Regions from separate parts of the Mesorhizobium sp. P160219 genome, predicted to be linked through region 3. Evidence: predicted binding sites of a transcription regulator. Region 3 holds the regulator's gene; each other region holds the start of a gene.
What was found. Region 3 encodes PhoB, which activates phosphate uptake and scavenging genes when phosphate is short. Its sites were predicted from a motif close to TGTCATNNANCTGTCAT; they were not measured.

Region 1 (4,163 bases), 3.4 Mb from region 3:
ACGGCAACGGCGTCCTGTTCAAGCTGAACAAGTTCCGTCATTTCTACATGCCGGCCGACGATGTCGCCTTCGCCGACAAGCATCCGCTCGTCGTTTGGCGCGGCGAACTCAACAATCCGATCCGCACCTTGTTGCTGGATGCAGCCCGCAATCTGCCGTTCTGCGATGTCGGCACGCCGAGGGCGACAGCACCTGCGGAATACCGCAAGCCCTATCTCAGCATCGATCAGCAGCGCCGCTACCGCTACATCATCTCGCTCGAAGGCAATGATGTCGCGACCAATCTGAAATGGATCATGAGCTCGAACTCGCTCTGCCTGATGCCGCTGCCGACTTACGAGACCTGGTTCGCCGAGGGGCAGCTCGAGCCCGATGTCCATTATGTGCCGCTGGCGCCCGACTTCAGCGATCTGGCCGAGCGGGTGCATCATCTCGAGCAGCATCCGGCCGAGGCCCAGCGCATCGTTGCGGCGGCCAACGCCTATTGCCGCAAATTCGCCGACGAGCGGGCCGAGCAGGCGATCTGCCTGCTCGTGCTCTACAAATATTTCGTGCTCAGCGGCCAGATCGAGCCCGATCCGCAGGTCTGGCGGTTTATCGCGGGCTAGCGGCTTCCGGCGCCCTTAAGTCAGATGACGCTGCGGTCCATAACCAGATCGGCCGGGCCGAAGCGGTCCTTCGCCGTAAACTGCTGGTGCCAGTAGGGATAGAGCACCGGCGGCCGGCTGACGGCATCGAGACGCTGGCGTTCATCAAAGGACAGCGTCAGGCTTGCCGCGGCGAGATTGTCTTTCAACTGGGCCTCGTTGCGTGCGCCGATCACCAGCGAACTGACGGCCGGCCGGCCAAGCAACCAAGCCAGCGCCACCTGGGCCGCCGAGACGCCGCGAGTGGCGCCGATGTCGACCAGCACGTCGACGATCCGCCACAGCCGGCCCTCGTCGCGGATCGGCGGTTCCGACCAGCCGCCGATCTGGCGCGCCGTCGGACTGTCGCGGCGGTATTTGCCCGACAGCAGGCCGCCGGCGAGCGGGCTCCACACCAGCACGCCAAGGCCCTGGTCGACCGAGATCGGCAAGAGCTCATACTCGGCCTCGCGTGCTTCCAGCGTGTAGTGGATCTGCTGGGTGACGAAACGCGGCTGGTGCTGGCTGTCGCTGATGCCGAGCGCCTTCATGACCTGCCAGCCGGAATAGTTGGAGCAGCCGACATAGCGGATTTTGCCCTGGGCAACCAGCGTGTCGAGCGCGGAGATGGTTTCCTCGAGCGGTGTCGCGCCGTCCCATTCGTGCAGGAAATAGATGTCGATGACATCGGTCCTGAGGCGCTTCAGGCTCTTCTCGCATTCGCGGATCAGATGATGGCGCGACAGGCCTTCGTCATTGGGGCCCTTGCCGATCCGCATGCGCGCCTTGGAGGCGATCAGCACGTCGTTCTTGCGCTTGCCGCCGAGCGCCTCGCCGATGATCTCTTCCGACAGACCGTTGGAATAGACATTGGCGGTGTCGATGAGATTGATGCCGGCATCGATGCAAGTGTCGATGATGCGCGAGGCCTCCGCGAGATCGGAATTGCCGACGGCAGCGAACGGCCCGCTGCCGCCGAAGGTCATGGTTCCCAAGGTCAGCGCCGAAACTTTCAAGCCGGAACGGCCAAGCGTGCGGTATTCCATGTCAGATCCTCGTAGTTTTGGTGGGGAGGTGGTTTTAGCAGGAAAGGGCGGGGAAGCCCGAACGGGTCCGCCATTTGTAGGACAATTTGAGCGGCTTGTCGCCATCCCAGGGCGATGGATCGGCAATGCTCGCTGGTTTGCAGTGATGACCGGCTGGCCGGCGGCTTGCAATAAAACCGTCATTGCCGGCCTATATCAAGTCGGCTCAGGGTTTCATGTCAGCCGGCAAGCGGAGCAGTGGAAATGAATGAGCTAAAGCAGAATTCTGCGGCCAGGGATTGGCTGGAAGCCGAACTCGCCGACACGCTCGATGAGGACTATGAGCTGGAAATCTCGGAGCCGGCGCTGTCGCTGGAGATCGCCAAGATCTACAAGAACGCGCATCCGCCGTCGATCGATCGCATGCAGTATTTCCGCGACCTGATCGGCTTGCAGTCGGAACTGATCAAGCTGCAGTCCTGGGTTGCCTACCACAAGAAGAAGCTGGTGGTGGTTTTCGAGGGCCGTGATTCCGCCGGCAAGGGCGGCGTCATCAAGCGCATCACCCAGCGCCTCAACCCGCGCATCTGCCGCGTCGTGGCGCTGCCGGCGCCGACCGAGCGCGAAAAGTCACAATGGTATTTCCAGCGCTACGTGCCGCATCTGCCGGCCGGCGGCGAGATCGTGCTGTTCGACCGCTCCTGGTACAACCGCTCCGGCGTCGAGCGGGTGATGGGCTTTGCCGAACCCGATCAGGTCGAAGAGTTCTTCCGCGATGTGCCGGAGTTCGAACGCATGCTGGTCCGCTCCGGCGTCACGCTGGTCAAATACTGGTTCTCGATCACCGACGAGGAACAGCAGATGCGCTTCATGATGCGCATCCACGATCCGATGAAGCAGTGGAAGCTGTCGCCGATGGACCTGCAGTCGCGCGTGCGCTGGGAGCAGTACACCAAGGCCAAGGAAGAGACGTTTGCCCGCACCAACATCCCAGAGGCACCGTGGTACATCGTCGAAGGCAACGACAAGAAGCGGGCGCGGCTGAACTGCATCGACCATCTCCTCAAACAGCTGCCCTATGAGGACGTGCCGCACGAAGAAATCACGCTGCCCGAGCGGGTGTTCAACCCGGAGTACGAGCGCCAGGTCCTGCCGCGCGAGCTTTACGTGCCGGAGAAGTATTGAGCACTTTTCCTTCTCCCCGTTTCACGGGGAGAAGGTGCCTGAAGGGCGGATGAGGGGCAGCGCCGGCATCGACGAATTCACAGCCGTCGGACGCTGCTAACCTCCAAAAGCAGCGCTGCCCCTCATTGCCTGCCGGGCATTTCTCCCCGCAAAACGGGGAGAAAGAAGCCTGCGCCTGTTACTTCGCCACTATACCCGCTTGATCGTCACATGCGTGGCGAGCGCCGTGGCCACCTGCTCGGTGCACTGGTAACCCAGCTTCAGCATATCCAGCCCGGCAAACAGGCTCTCGCCCCTCCCGAGCAACACTGGCGACACAGCCAGATGCAACTCGTCGATGAGCTTCTCCTTGAGATATTGCCGGATAGTGGAAACGCCGCCGCCGACGCGGACATCCTTGCCGCCGGCCGCAGCCTTTGCTTGTTCGAGCGCGGCGTGGATGCCGCCGGTAACGAAGCGGAAAATGGTGCCGCCTTCCATCACAATGGGGTCGCGCTTGTGATGGGTCAGCACGAAGGTCGGCACGTGATAGGGCGGGTTGTTGCCCCACCAGCCCTTCCAGTTCTCATCCGGCCATTCGCCGCGGATCGGGCCGAACATGTTGCGGCCGAGGATCCAGGCGCCGACATTGTCGAAGCTGCGGACGGTGAACCGGTCGTCCACATCGGTGCTGCCGCCATCCTTGCCGACCATCTCGTGGAAGGTGCGGGTGCCGGTCATCCATTTGTGCAGATCTTCGCCACCAACGCCGAGCGGATTTTGCAGGTCCTGGTCAGGACCGGCGCCGAAACCGTCGAGCGACAAGGTGAAGGCATTGACGCGCAGTTTGGACATGGAAGACTCCCTTTGGTGACCAGTTGTGATTTGCAATCAGTATTCAAACTGATTGCATTTTGCAACTAGTATTTTTAGAGGCAAACCGATCTGTGGAATGCGCAGGGACCTCAAGCCGCCACGCGCTTCGGCATCACCGCAAACGGGCTGAGCCCAAGCCAGATCTGCATCTTGCCGGCGACGTCGAGATCGCCGGTCAGGCTGATCTTGTCGCGTTCCTTGTGAACTGTCGTCAGCCCCATCCAGATCGAGGTCATGGTGCACAGATCGGTCGAGACGTAGAGATCGACGTCGAAGCCCGGATCGTACCAGCAAAGATCGACCTCGCCCTGCTTTTCGACGATCAGCCACCACGATCGTTTTGACGCCGGCAGGTCATGGTACAGGAATTGTATCACGGTGCGCCCGTCCGGCAGCGGACTGGGGTTCAGATTGCGCCGCATGTCCCACATCAGCAGCGACGGATCGAGGTTTTTGAGCGACAGCCTGGCCT
Region 2 (4,163 bases), 120 kb from region 3:
GGATGAAGGTCGCCGGCGACACGTCGCCGCGCTGCGGATGGCGCCAGCGGATCAGCGCTTCGAACCCAACCATCCGCCCGCTGCTGATCTCCTTTTGTGGCTGGTAGACGAGGCGAAACTCATCGCGCGCCATGGCCTGGCGCAGTTCGTGCTCCATCACGCGCCGGTCTCGCGCCTCGGCGCCCATCGAGGCCTCGAAGTAACGGTAAGTGTCCTTGCCCTCGGCCTTGGCGCGGTAGAGCGCGGTGTCGGCGTGGCTGACCAGGAGTGTCGGCTCATCGGCGTCGAGCGGATAAAGTGCAATGCCGATGCTGGCCGACACCAGCCCGCCACCGACCGACAGCCGGTTTTCCTCGCGCATGGCCGCCAGCACCGCCTCGGCGATGCGGCCGGCCGCCTGCGGATCGGGAAGGTTTGGAGCGATGATGGCGAACTCGTCGCCGCCGAGACGCGCCAGCATCTGTCCGTGGCGGAGCACGGCGGAGGCGCATAGCGCCACCTTCTGCAGCATGGCATCGCCGGCGCCATGCCCGAACAGGTCGTTCACTTCCTTGAAGCGGTCGAGGTCGAGCAGCAGCAGCGCAAGATGCCCGCCCTTGCCGCCGCGGTCCATTGCGGCAATTTCGGCCTCGAGCCGGCCGGAGAAACTGCGGCGGTTGGGGAGCCCGGTCAGCGGGTCGAAATGGGCGAGGCGCAGTATCTCCTGCTCGGCCTTCCTGCGTTCGCGGATGTCGCGCACGGCGACCACGCTGTGCCGCTTGCCGCAATAGTCGATGCTCCTGGCGATAAGTTCGACGGGGATGGTGGCGCCGTCATGGGCTCTGAGCTCCGCTTCCTGTGCCTGTCCGCTGCAGTCGGACATGCCGGCCGCGGTGCGTTCGCCGAAGAGGTCGCCAAGCAGCATCGCGTTCAGCACTTCCGGCGCAATGCCGGTTAGCGCGGCGATGCTGTCATTGGCGCTGACGATGCGGGCGCCGTCGCATACGATCAGGCCCTCGACGGCGGCGTTGGCGAGGCCGTGCATGCGCTCGGCCTCGATCTTGTGACGACGGAAGCGCAGGTCGATCCACAATGCTGCGGCTGAAAGCACCAGGATAGCCAGGCTGACAGCAGCGGCGGCGAAGGCCTGCGACATCGGTTCGACCGTGAACTGCGATATCTCGATGGAGGAGTCCGGGAAGATCGACACCGCGCCCATCGCGATGAAGTGCAGGCTGCAGATCGCCAGCGTCAACAGGATGGCGGCGGCGATTGTGGCCTGCATGGACGGCCGTCGCAACACGACCAGCAGCGCCAGCGCGGCGAGGGTGACGCCTGTCAGCACCGAGACGCCGACCAGCAGCGGGTTCCAGACGATGCGCCCTTCGACCTCGAAGGCGGCCATGCCGATATAGTGCATGGCGGCGATACCGGCGCCGAGGACGGCGCCGCCGACCAGAGGGTAGTCGATGCCCCGGCGCAAGGTGGCGATCCACATGCCCGCGGCGGTCAGGGCGACGGAACCGGCGAGCGAAAGCGCCGACATTTCCGCATTGTAGGCGTTGGGGATTCCGGGAGAAAAGGCAAGCATTGCGATGAAATGCGTCGCCCAGATACCGAAGCCGGTGGAAGTGGCTGCTATCATCAGCCAGGTATAGCGGTTGCGCTCGCTCGAGCGGTCGACATGGCGAAGCAGGTTGACCGCCGAGAAGGAAGAAATACCGCAAATGAGCGCTGCCAGTGCGACCAGTCTCAGATCGTGCTCATGCACGATACAATTATAGACCGTCAGCATCTCGCCCCACCTGCTCTCCCACAGCAATCAAGCCGTCCACTTGATTAGTATGTCGCGCTTGACGAAGAATCGGTTATGCGAACTACAACTACAGCGGGTTTTTCGGGTTGTACCTTGCGGCGATCCTGTCTCATTCCAGACAGGGTCACAGCAGCGCTTGGCGCGATGCCGCTCTACCGATCTCGATCTGGCCGAGCGCCGGTATGGCGGCCGCATGGTACAGGTGCGTGGCGCTGTCACGGGGGCCCTTCATGCATCGCCGGCGGTCGGCGATCGTCGCAGGCCCACCGCGCCCATGTATCGCTGAGCCGGCTTGGCATTTCTCTCTGTCCTCGTTGCAGAGCGAGGGGGCGCGAAGTTAGCCGGGTATGAAATTCACGAAACAGCAACAAATCCGTTGTCCGATTGTCATCAGCGACACATATTGCCTTTGCGGGAGTGCCCCTTTCGCCAATGACAAACGGGAGATGAAACATGAAGTTGTTCGGCTTTGCGGCCGGTGTTGCCGCCACCTTGACCCTGCTTTCCACCACCTCCGCCTTCGCCGCCACCCAGATCAGTTGGTGGCATGCAATGACCGGCGCCAATGCCGAGGTGGTCGACAAGATCGCCAACGATTTCAATGCCAGCCAGAGCGACTATGAAATTCTCCCTGTTTTCAAGGGCACCTATCCCGAAACGCTGAATGCCGGCATCGCTGCCTTTCGTGCGGGGCAAGCGCCCGATATCATCCAGGTGTTCGACGTGGGTACCGGCGTCATGATGGCCGCCGAAGGTGCGATCAAGCCGGTGGCCGATGTGCTGACCAGCGCCGGCGTGACCTTCGACAAGAGCCAGTATTTGCCCGGCATCGTCGGCTACTATTCGAAGCCGGACGGGACCATGCTGTCCTTCCCCTATAATTCCTCGTCGCCCATCCTCTACTACAACAAGGATATCTTCCAGAAGGCCGGGCTTGATGTGAACAATCCGCCAAAGACCTGGAACGAGGTGTGGGAAGCCGCCAAGAAGATCAAGGCGAGCGGCGCCGCTTCCTGCGGCTATACCTCGACCTGGTTGACCTGGATCCACCTTGAGGCCTTCGCTGCCTGGAACGACGTTTCCTATGGCACCAACCAGAACGGACTTGCCGGAACCGACGTCGAGCTCAAGATCAATGCGCCGATCTTCGTCAATCATTTCCAGGCCCTCGCCGACCTGGCCAAGGACGGCACCTTCAAATATGGCGGCCGTACATCCGAAGCCAAGCAGATCTTCCTTGCCGGAGAATGCGGCATCTTCACCGAATCGTCGGGGGGTCTCGGTGACATCGTCAAGTCGGGCATGAACTACGGCATCGGCCAGCTTCCCTATGATAGTGACGCCAAGGGCGCGCCCCAGAACACCACGCCGGGCGGCGCCAGCCTGTGGGTGTTCGGCAACAAATCGGACGAGGAATACAAGGGCGTCGCGGCGTTCTTCTCCTACCTGTCCAAGACCGAAGTGCAGGAGTATCTGCACCAGAAGTCGGGTTATCTGCCGGTGACGCTCGCTGCCTATGAGGCGACCAAGAAGTCCGGCTTCTATGACAAGAATCCGGGCCGTGAGACGCCGATCCTGCAGATGCTGGGCAAGGCGCCGACCGAGAACTCGAAGGGCGTGCGCCTCGTCAACCTGCCGCAGGTGCGCGACATCGAGAACGAGGAGTTCGAGAAGATGCTGGCCGGCCAGCAGACTGCGCAGCAGGCGCTCGACAACGCGGTCGCACGCGGCAACAAGGCGATTCAGGAAGCGATCGGAAATTGAAGCGATTTGTCAGTTGAACCTCGTCCACGCGGACCCGCGTGGACGACTTCCTGAACAGCGAGGGAACCACACTGTCTCCACGCGTCGTCTTTCCCAACAAGACCCTGCCTTACCTGCTGGTGGCGCCGCAACTCGCCATTACGCTGATCTTTTTCTACTGGCCGACGGGGCAGGCGCTCTACCAGTCGATGCTTAGGGAAGACCCGTTCGGGCTGAAGAGCAAGTTCGTCGGGCTCGCCAATTTTCGCAAGGTGCTGGCCGACCCGGCCTACCTCAACTCGATCAAAGTTACGCTGGTGTTCTCTCTGGCGACCGCGATGGTCGCCATGGGTGTGGCCCTGTTGCTTGCCGTCATGGCCGAGAGGGTGGTGCGCGGCAAAGGCCTTTATCGCACGCTGCTGATCTGGCCGTATGCGGTGGCGCCGGCGATTGCCGGCATGTTGTGGCTGTTTCTGTTCAACCCCTCGATCGGTTCGCTGGCCTACGCCTTGAGAGGTCTCGGCATCGCCTGGGATCCCTTGCTTAACGGAAACCAAGCCATGATCCTGCTGGTGTCTGCGGCTGCCTGGAAGCAGATCAGCTACAATTTCCTGTTCTTCGTCGC
Region 3 (4,163 bases):
CGTGCGGCGCGACAAAACTGGCCCGAGGGCCGGCACACAGAGGCCCTATTTTTTCGAGCCTCGAAAAAATACTGGTTCAATGATAAGGCGCTGTCAACATCGATTCTGATGGATTCTGATGGCCTTGCCGAATTTTTTCGAGGTCCGCAATAAACAATGACAGGGCTGCCGGCGTCTGCCAATATTTGGCTGGTGCCGTCGAACGCCTTCACTATCATGAGGCGCGAGGAGGCCGGGAGGAAACAAATGTCGGTTGGAATCCGCCACGACGATCTGCGCCGTCGCAACCGTGCCATGGTGATTTCGGCCGTGCGCCGGGCCGGCCAGCCGTCGCGGACCGAGATTGCGGCGACCACCGGCCTCAGCCACTCGACCATATCGGCAATCTCGTCTGATCTGATTCAAGAAGGCGTCCTGATTGAAGGCAAACCTGGCGAGACAGGCGCACTGAAACGCGGCCGGCCGCAGGTCGGCCTTGGCCTCAACCCGGAAGCGGCGGCGGTGATGACCGTCGTGCTGTCGCTCAATTTCCTGTCCGTCACCGTCATCGACTATGCCGGCCACGTCGTCGCCGAGGAACAGCGCCGGCTGGACACGCTGACCAAGCCGCGCGACGAGCTGATTGGCGAATGCGTAGCAATCGTCCGGCGGCGGCTTGAGGATCCCGACCTCGATGTCCAGAGCATCGCCCGCATTGCCATGGGCATCCAGGGCATCACCGATTCGCAGGCGCGCGCCATGCTGTGGTCGCCAATCACGCCACTGACCGACATTGCCTTCGCCGACATGTTGGAAGTGGAATTCGGCATTCCGGCCACCATGGAGAACGACTGCAATATGATGGCGGTGGCGCTGCAATGGCGCCAGCCCGAGCGCTACCGCGACAACTTTATCGCCATCCTCTTGTCGCACGGCATCGGCATGGGACTGGTGCTGAAAGGCGAACTGTTCACCGGCACCCATTCCTCGGGCGGCGAGTTCGGCCACATGATCCACCGTCCGGGCGGCGCGCTCTGCCGCTGCGGGCGGCGCGGCTGCGTCGAGGCCTATGCCGGAAACTACGCCATCTGGCGCAGCGCCAAAATGATGGGCGAGGATGCCGAGCCGGTCGATATCGGCGACGCTGATATGCGCGCACTCGCCGCGCGCGCCCGCGAAACCGATGGCCCGGAGCGCGAAGCCTATCGCAGGGCCGGTGAGGCGCTCGGCTTCGGCCTCGGCAGCCTGTTTGCTCTGATCGATCCGGCACCCGTCGCCATGGTCGGCGTCAGCGCCGCCGCCTTCGACCTGATCGAACCGGCATTGCGCGAAGCGATCGCCCAGACCGCCGGCGGCCAGCACTCGAAATCGATCTCCTTCGACACCGAGCCCAACGAGCTGCCGCTGATCCGCGAAGGCTGCGCCATGCGCGCGCTCGGCTTCGTCGACCAGGAGATTTTCGCGCCGGGCATTCAGGCGAAATCCGGCAAGCATGTCGCCTGAATGGCCGGCAACGGCGCGACGCGCAGCATCCTAGTCTTCCCTAATAGCGTAGCCGGCGCCGCGAATGGTACGGATGACATCCGGCATGCGGCCGTTGTTGACGGCCTTGCGCAGCCGCCCGACATGCACGTCGACGGTTCGCTCGTCTATATAGATCGTCTCGCCCCAGACATTGTCGAGCAGTTGGCTGCGCGAGAACACGCGGCCGGGATGGCGCATCATGAATTCGAGCAGCCGGAACTCGGTCGGTCCGAGCCTGATCTCGCTCTTCTTGCGGTAGACCCGGTGCGATTCTCGATCGAGCACGATGTCGCCGACCTTGAGCACGCTCGACAGCACTTCCGGCTTGGCGCGGCGCAGCAGCGCTTTCACGCGCGCCATGAACTCCGGCGTCGAGAATGGCTTGACCAGATAGTCGTCGGCACCGGTGGACAGGCCGCGCACGCGGTCGCTTTCCTCACCGCGCGCGGTCAGCATGATGATCGGCAGCCGCTCGGTTTCGGGCCGCACTCTAAGCCGCCGGCAGAGCTCGATGCCGGAAACAGCCGGCACCATCCAGTCGAGCACCAGGAGATCGGGCACGTTTTCCTGCAGGCGGATCTCGGCCTCGTCGCCGCGTGTCACCACCTCGACCTGATAGCCTTCGGATTCGAGGTTGTAGCGGAGGAGCACGCCTAGTGGCTCCTCGTCCTCCACGACCATGATGCGTGGCGCGATCATAGGCAGTTCACCCTCATCAGGCCGGCGTGGCCATCGCCGTCTCGTCCTGCTTCGGACGATTGGCGGGCAATTGCTGGCCGGTAAGCACATAATACGCATTTTCGGCGATGTTGGTGACATGATCGCCGATGCGCTCAAGATTCTTGGCGCAGAACAAGAGATGCGTGCAGGCGGTGATGTTGCGAGGGTCTTCCATCATGTAGGTCAAGAGCTCACGAAACACGGACGTGTATTTGACGTCGATGCGCTCGTCGTCATTCCTGAGTTTTGCAAGAGCTGCCGCATCGGTGGCGGCATATTCCTCGACGACGCCTTGCACCTGGATCAGCACCAGTTGCGCCATGGCATCGATGGAGTGCGAGAGGTCGCGCGGCGTGACGCTCAAGCCCACGGTGCCGACGCGTTTGGCGATGTTCTTGGCGAGATCGCCGATGCGCTCGAGGTCGCCGGCCATGCGGATCGAGCCGACCACGGCGCGCAGATCGTTGGCCATCGGCTGGCGCTTGGCGATCAGCGTGATGGCGCGGTCGTCCAGTTCGCGCTGGCGCGCATCCATGATGGCGTCGTCGGAAACGACACGCTGTGCCAGCGCATTGTCCGAATTGAGCAGCGCCCTGGTCGAGCCGCTGACCATCGAGCCTGCCAGATCGCCCATGTCGCGGATCAGCTTGCTGATCTGCCCGAGCTCTTCATCGAAGGAGGCGACGGTATGTTCACCCATGATCTTGGTCCTCGTGCCTGAAATTCACCCGCCGGAAGGTTCAGCCGAAGCGGCCGGTAATGTAATCTTGGGTGCGCTTGTCGTCGGGGTTGGTGAACATCTTGTCGGTTGCGCCCTCCTCGACGAGATAGCCGAGATGGAACATCGCCGTGCGCTGCGACACGCGCGCCGCCTGCTGCATCGAATGGGTGACGATGACGATCGTGTAGTTCTGGCGCAGTTCGTCGATCAGCTCCTCGACACGGGCGGTGGCGATCGGATCAAGCGCCGAGCAGGGCTCATCCATCAGGATCACTTCCGGCGACACGGCGATGGCGCGCGCGATGCACAGGCGCTGCTGCTGGCCGCCGGACAGGCCGGTGCCGGGCTCCTGCAGGCGGTCCTTGACCTCGTTCCAGATCGCCGCCTTCTTCAGGCTCTGCTCGACGATCTGGTCCATGTCGGACTTGCGCTTGGCCAGCCCATGGATGCGCGGGCCGTAGGCGACGTTCTCGTAGATCGACTTCGGGAACGGATTGGGTTTCTGGAACACCATGCCGACGCGTGCGCGCAGTTCGACGACATCGATGTTCTTGTCGTAGATGTCGTCTTCATCGAGCGTGATCTTGCCGGTCACCCGCGCCGAATCGATGGTGTCGTTCATGCGGTTGAGGCAGCGCAGGAAGGTCGACTTGCCGCAGCCGGACGGGCCGATCAGCGCCGTCACCTGGTTCTGGCGGACGTCGAGATTGACGTCGAACAACGCCTGCTTCTCGCCGTAGAAGACGCCGACCTTGTCGCCGCGCATCTTGATGACTTCGTTCGACTTGGCGTTCATTTTGTCGCCCACTGCATTTTCAAGGGACTGTTCGGTCATGATGTTCATACCAAATTGCCTTTTTTCTACCAGCGCCGCTCGAACCGGCGCCGAAGCACGATCGCGGTGATGTTCATGGCCATGAGGAAGACGAGCAGGATGATGATGGCGCCGGACATGCGCTCGACAAAAGCGCGCTCAGCCTCGTTTGCCCACATATAGATCTGCACCGGCAGCGCGGTCGCCGGATCGAAAGGCGTCGTCGGATAATCGGCGACGAAAGCGACCATGCCGATCAAGAGCAGCGGTGCTGTCTCGCCGAGCGCACGCGCCAGGCCGATGATGGTGCCGGTAAGGATGCCCGGAGCGGCAAGCGGCAGGATGTGGTGGAACACCATCTGCATCTTGGAGGCGCCGAGGCCGAGCGCCGCCGAGCGGATCGAC

Region 1: ppk2 (polyphosphate kinase 2) is a predicted target of PhoB. The motif match lies at 1,839-1,855, and genes of this name have one in related genera.
Region 2: ugpB (sn-glycerol-3-phosphate ABC transporter substrate-binding protein UgpB) is a predicted target of PhoB. The motif match lies at 2,170-2,186, and genes of this name have one in related genera.

What each region holds. Positions count from the first base shown of each region.
Region 1 covers NZ_JBYNWG010000001.1:3,590,678-3,594,840, forward strand. Annotated here, with positions in the region: gene AC3EMP_RS17375 (glycosyl transferase family 90) at 1-608, shown strand, start outside; gene AC3EMP_RS17380 (aldo/keto reductase) at 629-1,672, opposite strand; gene ppk2 (polyphosphate kinase 2) at 1,916-2,836, shown strand; gene AC3EMP_RS17390 (dihydrofolate reductase family protein) at 3,026-3,670, opposite strand; gene AC3EMP_RS17395 (winged helix-turn-helix transcriptional regulator) at 3,781-4,163, opposite strand, start outside.
Region 2 covers NZ_JBYNWG010000001.1:73,062-77,224, reverse strand. Annotated here, with positions in the region: gene AC3EMP_RS00370 (bifunctional diguanylate cyclase/phosphodiesterase) at 1-1,774, opposite strand, end outside; gene ugpB (sn-glycerol-3-phosphate ABC transporter substrate-binding protein UgpB) at 2,249-3,559, shown strand; gene ugpA (sn-glycerol-3-phosphate ABC transporter permease UgpA) at 3,631-4,163, shown strand, end outside.
Region 3 covers NZ_JBYNWG010000001.1:194,115-198,277, forward strand. Annotated here, with positions in the region: gene AC3EMP_RS00965 (ROK family protein) at 247-1,482, shown strand; gene phoB (phosphate regulon transcriptional regulator PhoB) at 1,513-2,202, opposite strand; gene phoU (phosphate signaling complex protein PhoU) at 2,219-2,923, opposite strand; gene pstB (phosphate ABC transporter ATP-binding protein PstB) at 2,964-3,788, opposite strand; gene pstA (phosphate ABC transporter permease PstA) at 3,806-4,163, opposite strand, start outside.